Regions from separate parts of the Bacillus cereus group sp. BfR-BA-01430 genome, predicted to be linked through region 1. Evidence: riboswitches for the same ligand, from Rfam matches in the RefSeq annotation. Region 1 holds a riboswitch; the other holds the start of a gene.

Region 1 (4,437 bases):
GGGGGCTTATTTTTAGATATGGCCATTCATGATTTAGACTTAGCAAGGTGGTATTTAGAATCAGAGGCAAAACAAGTGTGGGCGATTGGAGGAGCATTTGCTTGTTCTGAATTTAAGGAATTTAACGATGCGGATACTGGAGCGGCACTAATAAAATTTGAAAATGATACAATGGGTATTTTTGTCGCAGGTCGAAACTGCATGCATGGTTATCATATTGAAACGGAAATTATCGGTACAAAAGGATCGCTTCGCGTTGGAACAGTTCCAGAAAAAAATGCCGTGACTGTTTTTGATCAAACAGGTGCAGTTCGCGAATGTTCAGAGGGATTTTTAGAACGTTTTGAACAAGCATATTTAAGTGAAGTAGAAGAGTTTATTCAATGCATTATCGAAAAACGTAAGCCAACAATTACGGTACAAGATGGAGTAAAATCAACAGTGCTTGGATATGCATGTAAAGAATCATTTGAAACAGGTGAACTTATCAATGTTCAGAACTTTCAAATAGATAAAATTCATTCGTAATACATTTCTAGATTATAAGATGGGGTAGGTAGAGGGCTTTTATGATACAAAATAAAGAGCAAGAGGGCACTCTACTCCCTTTTAGAGAAATAGATATCATTTGAAAGGGGTTTATTGCTCCATGGCATTTGTAACAATCATTACATTTTTAGTATATACGATTTTCATTGCCTGGTTTTCTTGGTATAAGACAAGACATATTGATTTAGATAGTTCAGATGGTTATTTTTTAGGTGGTAGAAGTTTGACTGGTATCGTTATCGCAGGATCACTTGTATTAACAAACTTATCAACAGAACAAATGGTAGGACTAAATGGACAAAGCTATGCAACTTCAATGGTCGTCATGGCTTGGGAGGTAACCGCTCCGCTAGCGCTCATTTTTATGGCATTTGTCTTTTTACCTCGTTACTTAAAAAGTGGAATTACAACAATCCCGGATTTTCTAGAGCAACGCTACGATTTACGAACAAGACAAATTATTTCCATTCTATTTTTATTAGGTTATGCCATCGCTTATTTACCAACTGTATTGTATTCCGGTGCACTAGTACTTGATAGCATCTTTAATATTTCACAACTATTTGGGCTTAGTAATTTTACAACGATTATGGTGATTGCACTCATCATTGGTATGACTGGTATTGCCTATGTTGTATTTGGCGGCCTACGTGCATGTGCTATTTCGGATACGCTAAATGGAATTGGTTTAATTATTGGAGGATGCTTAATTCCAATTCTTGGGCTCCTTGCACTTGGAAAAGGGAATATTATGGATGGTGTAAATCTTTTATTACATTCCCATCCGGAAAAATTAAATGCAATTGGAGATTCACAAGATTCTATACCTTGGACAACAATTTTTATGGGGCTATTGTTTAATAACTTATTTTATTGGTGTACCAATCAAGCTATTGTTCAACGTACACTAGGGGCAAAAAATTTAGCAGAAGGACAAAAAGGAGTATTGTTTGCAGGATTATTTAAAGTATTTGGAGCATTATATTTAGTGCTTCCAGGAATCATTGCGTTTCATTTATTTGGCAATCAATTAAAAAATGCTGATATGGCTTATCCGATGTTAGTAATTAAGATTTTACCTGTCGCATTATCAGGATTTTTTGCTGCTGTATTGTTCGGTGCTATTTTAAGTTCATTTAACGGTGCATTAAATAGTTCTATCACTTTATTCACACTTGATTTTTATAAACCAATTTTCAAGAAAGAAGCAAGCGAGAAAGAGTTAGTAAAAGTAGGGCGTATTTTTGCGATTACACTCGGTCTCATTGCGGTTATCGTATCACCATTTATTTTATATGCACCTTCTGGATTATATAACTACTTACAAGAAATGTTTGGCTTTTACAATGTACCAATTATCGCAGCTGTTGTCGTAGGATTTTTTAGTAAAAAAGTACCTGCAAATGCTCCGAAAATTGCTTTAGTCTTTCATATTGTTTTGTATGCGCTCTCAAAAGTGTTTTTAGGATCCATTAATTTTTTATATATTCTTAGTGTATTATTCCCGGCATGTGTAATTATGATGTTAATTGTCGGAAAATTAAAACCGAGAGAAACAGATTTTGAACTTTTCGATGCTAATAAAGTTGATTTAAAGCCATGGAAATATGCAAAGGTATTTTCAATCTTTCTTATTATATTCATGCTAGGTGCCTATGTATTATTCTCACCTATTGGGTTAGCCGCACAGTAATGATGTAATGGAATTGCTAAAAAAATGACTCATTTTTCATATTAATATACTATATAAGTTTGGATAATTGACAACCCTCTAAATTATGTTATGATGATTATCAAAACTACATAGTTATCATCTATCCACTAGGGGTGCCGATATTGGCTGAGATTAAAGTTTATCTTTAAGACTCTTAGTACCTGATCTGGTTCGTACCAGCGTAGGGAAGTGGAAGTGACAAAATATGATATTTATATATCTAGGCCACTTTCTTTACCTATAAGGAAGTGGTTTTTATTTTGTACATTTCTATTTTTTCGTTAGATGTTAGCTAAGTGTAGTATATATGAGGAGGGATACAAATGTCATTTTCACAGTTATTACGTCAAGAAGTTGCTCCGATTTGGCAAGCGAGTTTTGAGCATCCATTTATTAAAGAACTAGGTGAGGGAACATTAGATTTAGCTAGCTTTCGTTACTATGTTTTACAAGATTCCTACTATTTGAGTCACTTTGCTAGAGTACAAACATTAGGGGCGGCGAAGGCAATTGAATTGGAAACGACAGCTCGCATGGCGCATCATGCACAAAATACATATGAAGCAGAATTATCACTGCATGAAAATTTTGCGAAAAAATTAGGAATCACTGAAGAAGAAAAAGCAGCCTTTATTCCAGCACCAACGGCTTATGCATATACATCCCATATGTATCGCGCTGCTTATGAAGGACATTTAGGTGATATTATTGCGGCCATTTTACCGTGTTATTGGTTGTATTATGAAATTGGTGAACGTCTAAAAGAATGTAAACCAGAGGAACCGATTTACCAAGAATGGATTTCAGCATATGGTTCTGATTGGTTCCGCACATTAGTAGAAGAACAAATTATGCGATTAGATCAAATTGCGGAAACAGTAACAGAGTCGGATCGTAAGCGAATGAAACAGCATTTTATCATTAGTAGTCAATATGAATATTCGTTCTGGGAGATGGCTTATACGTTAGAAAAATGGCCTGTTAAAGAAAAAATAGTAACCCGGTAGATGTTCGTTTTATTTCTCCATTTTTCGTAATATATTATGAAAAAATTATACAATTAAAAAGAGAAAGAGGAAAGATAAAGAGGAGGTAGAACCCTCCTCTCTCTTTTTACTATTTTTTAACAAAAAATGGATTTTGATGATGGTATAATAAAAATAAAAAGGAGGTGGAATTTGTATTTTGTTTCAAATTTTAACAGTCTATTGATTTTGGATTTCATGTAAAATAACGAATAAAGAGAGGAAGTATTCATTTTATGGAAACGCTACAGTTGTTAGCCTTTAAAGATGTAATAGATCCACTTTTTGAGCGAACAGTATTTTATGTGCAATGGCCAAAACATTGGTCAAGTCTGTTATTAGAACACAATAGACCATACGAATTAATAAAAAAATTTAAGCTTCTAAATAAAAGATTGTATATCATGTTTTCTGATATTTTATTCATTGAGCATGATCCATATAAGTTAGCAGAAGATAGTCCATGGATTATATCTTTAAAACCTCTCAGCTCTGAACAGCTAGAATATATTTGTCGTCAATGGTATGCGTATATTCATAACTGGAAACCGACCGAAATGCCTGGAGAAGTTTTATTAGAATGGCAACCTAGTGCGATTTCACAGTTGTCGTTACTACATGATAAAAAAACATTTTATATATGGGTACCAGCATTAATTTCACAGTTGTTTTGCGAACATGCATTGCATCTAACTATAAAACAATATGAAGAAGTTCCTTTTTACCCGCTTCGAGAACAAAATAGATGTGAAGCGATGTCTGAGCCTATTCAGGATAAAAAAACAAAGGAATATTTTTCTTATGTATATCGGTTTGAGCTTATCACTCGTGGTATTGAAAATATGTTTTTACTTAAAGTTTCTATTGGTAAAAGGCGTTTTTATCAAACAGCAAATCAATATGAAAATTATATGATTATGAAAAAAAGAAAAGGAACTGTACTAGTCTCTAACTGCCATAATGAAAAGGATCAGTTTGTTACACTCAAAATAGAAGACGCGCGATTTGGAGTGAATTGGTCCAGAGCTTATCGGGAATTACAGAATGTTTTTATGCTTAAGAAACAGTTACATTTAGTTAAGATTATGACGAATCCAAAAAAATATATAAAAGGGAAAAGGGTACGAGCACTTGTTATATATGATGAAA
Region 2 (4,437 bases), on a different contig from region 1:
CAATTGTTCTTGCAGCCATAATTCCTGGAACGTTACAACCGAAACCAATAATCATTGGAATAAACGCTTTCCCATTCAAACCAAAAAACTCCATAATTCTATCCATAACAACTGCGATTCGCGCCATATATCCAGAGTCTTCTAATAATGAAATAAAAAAGAATAAAGCAAAGATTTGCGGGACGAATACTAATACAGCACCAACGCCAGCAATAATTCCTTCCGTAATAAGCGCTTGAATAAAAGCAGAAGCTCCTATATGAACCAGTCCAGCCGTAACCCAATCTGTAAGTTGTCCACTAAAAAATTCATCGAGCATATCCGATAGTGGTGTGCCAATCCACGTAAACGTAACCTGAAAAATGAAAAACATAACTGCTAAAAAGATTGGAAGTCCAAAAATTTTATGTGTAATCAACTTGTCTATTTTTTCTGAAAAAGGAATTTTCCCTTCCTGTTTATGTTGAATGACACTTGTTTTTAACTTTTCAATATACGTTGCACGTGTATTATAAATATGTTTTTCTAACGTACAATCCAGTTTTTTCTCTAACTGAGAGCGTATTGTTATTAATTCATGATAAATGGACAATCCCATTATCTCTTGTTCCACTACTTCGTTATTGCTTAAAAATTGAAGCGCTAGCCATCTTGAATGCTCATAATTTTCTTTCATAAAAAGTGTCATTATATTTGCAATTGCTGCCTCTACTTGTTCACCATATGAAAGAATAAATGAGTTCATTTCCTTCCTATTATTTTCATGAAGAGTAGCTAGTAATTCATCACAGCCTTTCCCACTTCTTGCAACAACAGGAACAACTGTTACTCCTAATATTTCTGATAATCTTTTTACATCAATCACAATTCCGCGTTGCTTCGCCACATCAATCATATTTAAACCAATAGAAACGGGCTTACCAAATTCTAAAAGCTGTAATGTTAAATGCATATTACGCTCAAATTGAGAAGAATCAACAATATTTAACATATAATGAAATTCCTCTGTTAATAAAAAGTGAGTAACTACTCCCTCATCTCGAGAAACAGGATTTAAATCATATACACCTGGTAGATCAATTAATGTTCCTTGTTTATCTTTCAATTTCCCAATCTTTTTTTCTACCGTTACCCCGCTCCAGTTTCCTACATATTCATAAGAACCTGTTAACGCATTAAATAATGATGTTTTTCCTGTATTTGGATTTCCTAGCAATGCAACTTTATTCACACTAATTCCACCTTTATCATTTTCGCATCGCAATGACGAATACTAATGAATTGTCCGCGGCACTCTAGTGTAAACGGCCCTTTGAACATCGCCTTTTGTTTCACACGCAATTCACTTCCTTCCGAAAGACCAAACGCAGCTAATCTCCGTTTTAACAATTTATCTAATGCCTGCATACTTTTCACTAATACTTTTTCACCGACTTGAATATCAACCAAACTCATAATCTTCCTCCTCAAAAGAGAATGATAATTATTTTCAACGAAATTATAGCATACTGTATAAATCGTACACTATAGCTTTTTCTATTCTATTTGTTAACATTTTCGCACACTTATATTGAAATAATGGCAATACAAGATTCATTTGCCATCCTCATCCATTTCGATTAAAATGAATCTAACAAATAAAGAATTTCGTTATCACAGGGGGAGCTATATTGCTGAGAGGGAACAATTTGTTCCGACCCTTAGAACCTGTTAGTTAATGCTAATGTAGGAATTGTGCAAACGTTAAAATACATATCCTCTTCTTCATTACGTATTTTATATCTCCCTATGGTACATAATTCTTTTTTGTGCAACTTGGATTTAGGGGGAATGCCAACATGCGTAATACCAATTTACAAGCGATGATTGAATCTGCAATTCTTGCAGCCTTCGCCTTAATCATCGACATTTTACCATTATCAATTAAAATCCCAACAGGCGGTTCTGTTTCATTTGCTATGATTCCTATTTTTATTATTGCTTATCGCTGGGGATTCAAAATGGCTTTTTTAGGAGGGCTTATTTGGGGATTATTACAAATTGTCGTCGGGGATGCCTATATTTTAACGCCAATACAAGCATGTATTGAATACTTCATTGCTTTTGCTTTTATTGGATTTGCTGGTTTATTTCATCGCCCAATTCAAAAAGCCATTTCAAATAACCACTATGTAGCTGAAGCAAAAGATGATGTTGGGAGTCGCAAAGAAAAAGTAACAGAAAAAAATAACCAAGGAAAAAAAGCTCTCTTGTATATAATCCTAGGGACATTTATCGGCAGTTTTGCACGCTATTTCTGTCATTTTATTGCGGGAATTATTTTCTGGGGGCAATACGCACCAAAAGGACAATCAGCCTTTCTGTACTCTTTCATTGTAAATGGTAGTACAATGCTTGCTTCTTTTGCATTATGTACCGTATTGCTATTGCTTCTATATACAACTTCACCACGTTTATTCCAAAGCATTCGTGCGTATCATATCAATTCAAAAAATAAGAGTGCCTAAATGATATTCTTTAGGTTGTAGGGAAAGCATTCTCTACAACCTTTTTTATTAACAAAATGGAAAAGGCACTGTAGATTTTCTCTATAGTGCCTTTTCGTGTCTCAGTACTTAATTGTTACTTTCACGCGATTCTAGAGTAGGAGAATCCGAAGAAAATTGTCTCGGCTCAGTTTTCTTTAAGTGATTTTTGACGTTACACTTATGATATTGAACACTCCATGCTTCAATCGGGTTAGTAAAGATGAGTCTTTGCTCTTGATTAGGGGTCCCTTCTTCCAAATTACAATGTTCGCCCCATTTACACCATCTCATTGTAAATGTTGAAGAAGTTTCATTATCTGATTGATCAAATAAGTGAGAAAGAGTCATCTCTCCATCTAGTATGATAGTATTACTAGTAGATAGAAAAGCAAAGTTTGTCCAACGTTTCTTCATTCCCCCCTACTCCTTTTCGCATAGAATACCTAAAACTACATTTACCTAAAATGTGTTTGTGTTTGTCTTTTTCTTTACACTTTCTATGGTACCTGAAATAATATCACTCAACTATCGATTATTCTTACAAATCACCTTACATTTTTGTAAGAAATGAAAAAACCTCCATCTCTTATAAATGAAGGCTTTACATTATACTTTATTTTTTATTATCATGTAATCCCGCTTCATATAATTGACGCATCATTCCATGAGAAATAGCTCCAAGAATTAAAGTCATTCCAATTAATGAAACTCGAAGCACAGGAATATCAATTATATAAGCTAACAACCCAAGAACAATTGTTAGAAATAATGCTTTTATAAATGTAACACTTGTGTACTGTTTCTTTTTCATGACTCTCACCTTTTATGAAAACGTTTTCTTTGTCATCATTATATCATATCATCAGACCTTTTGTGGAGGATTTTGTTAAAAAATATTGAATTTTCACTTCTCATTATCATTTTTTGACTTTTCTTTCTCTATCCTTTACAGTCGAAATGTTCATAAGTTTTATAACGCAGGAGGATTCTCATGAATATTAAAATAAAAGATACATTAATCTCCGAAGAAACACTGCAAGCAAAAGTCAAAGAATTGGCACATCAAATCGAGCGTGATTTTGCTGGGGAAGAAATCATTATTATTGCTGTATTAAAAGGTTCTTTCGTCTTTGCCGCTGATTTAATTCGTCATATTAAAAACGATGTAACCATTGATTTCATCTCTGCCTCTAGCTATGGTAACCAAACTGAAACAACCGGGAAAGTTAAATTACTAAAAGATATCGATGTCAATATTACCGAAAAAAATGTCATCGTTGTAGAAGATATTATTGATTCTGGTTTAACACTTCATTTCTTAAAAGATCATTTCTTCATGCATAAACCAAAAACATTGAAATTCTGTACATTGTTGGATAAACCAGAACGTCGTAAAGTAGACTTACAAGCAGAATATGTAGGATTCCAAATCCCTGATGAATTCATCGTTGGATATGGTATTGACTGCGCAGAAAAATATCGTAACTTGCCATATATCGCTTCAGTTGTAACAGAGAAGTAAGTTGACACTTCCATGAAGTGTATTTCTATCATGCATTATTACTAAAGAAGCAAAGGGAGAGATACAAATGAATAAGACAAAGTTTGAAAAAGTTCTACTCATTGTCAATCCAAAAGCAGGACAAGGGGATTTACATACAAATCTAGAAAAAATTGTCCCGCCGCTAGCAGCCACTTTTCTCGACTTACGGATCCTTCATACAAAAGAGCAAGGAGATGCGACGAAATATTGTAGAGAATTTGCAAGTGAAGTTGATTTAATCATTGTCTTTGGCGGTGATGGAACCGTTTTTGAATGTACAAATGGCCTAGCTCCTCTTGAAATAAGACCAACTCTTGCCATTATTCCAGGAGGAACTTGTAACGACTTCTCTCGTACACTTGGCAT

The links. Region 1 has a riboswitch for thiamine pyrophosphate ahead of tenA (thiaminase II). Riboswitches for the same ligand answer to the same signal wherever they lie in the genome.
Positions count from the first base shown of each region.
Region 2: it holds a riboswitch for thiamine pyrophosphate, as region 1 does, so the genes downstream of both, thiT (energy-coupled thiamine transporter ThiT) here and tenA (thiaminase II) in region 1, are expected to answer to the same signal.

Region 1 covers NZ_JAKUEW010000002.1:289,990-294,426, reverse strand. Annotated here, with positions in the region: gene MR058_RS05935 (Gfo/Idh/MocA family oxidoreductase) at 1-528, shown strand, start outside; gene MR058_RS05930 (solute:sodium symporter family transporter) at 650-2,242, shown strand; TPP riboswitch at 2,363-2,468, shown strand; gene tenA (thiaminase II) at 2,587-3,270, shown strand; gene MR058_RS05920 (pPIWI_RE module domain-containing protein) at 3,525-4,437, shown strand, end outside.
Region 2 covers NZ_JAKUEW010000005.1:185,043-189,479, forward strand. Annotated here, with positions in the region: gene feoB (ferrous iron transport protein B) at 1-1,231, opposite strand, end outside; gene MR058_RS12110 (FeoA family protein) at 1,228-1,455, opposite strand; TPP riboswitch at 1,649-1,750, shown strand; gene thiT (energy-coupled thiamine transporter ThiT) at 1,839-2,507, shown strand; gene MR058_RS12120 (hypothetical protein) at 2,616-2,942, opposite strand; gene MR058_RS12125 (hypothetical protein) at 3,142-3,339, opposite strand; gene hpt (hypoxanthine phosphoribosyltransferase) at 3,520-4,050, shown strand; gene MR058_RS12135 (diacylglycerol/lipid kinase family protein) at 4,118-4,437, shown strand, end outside.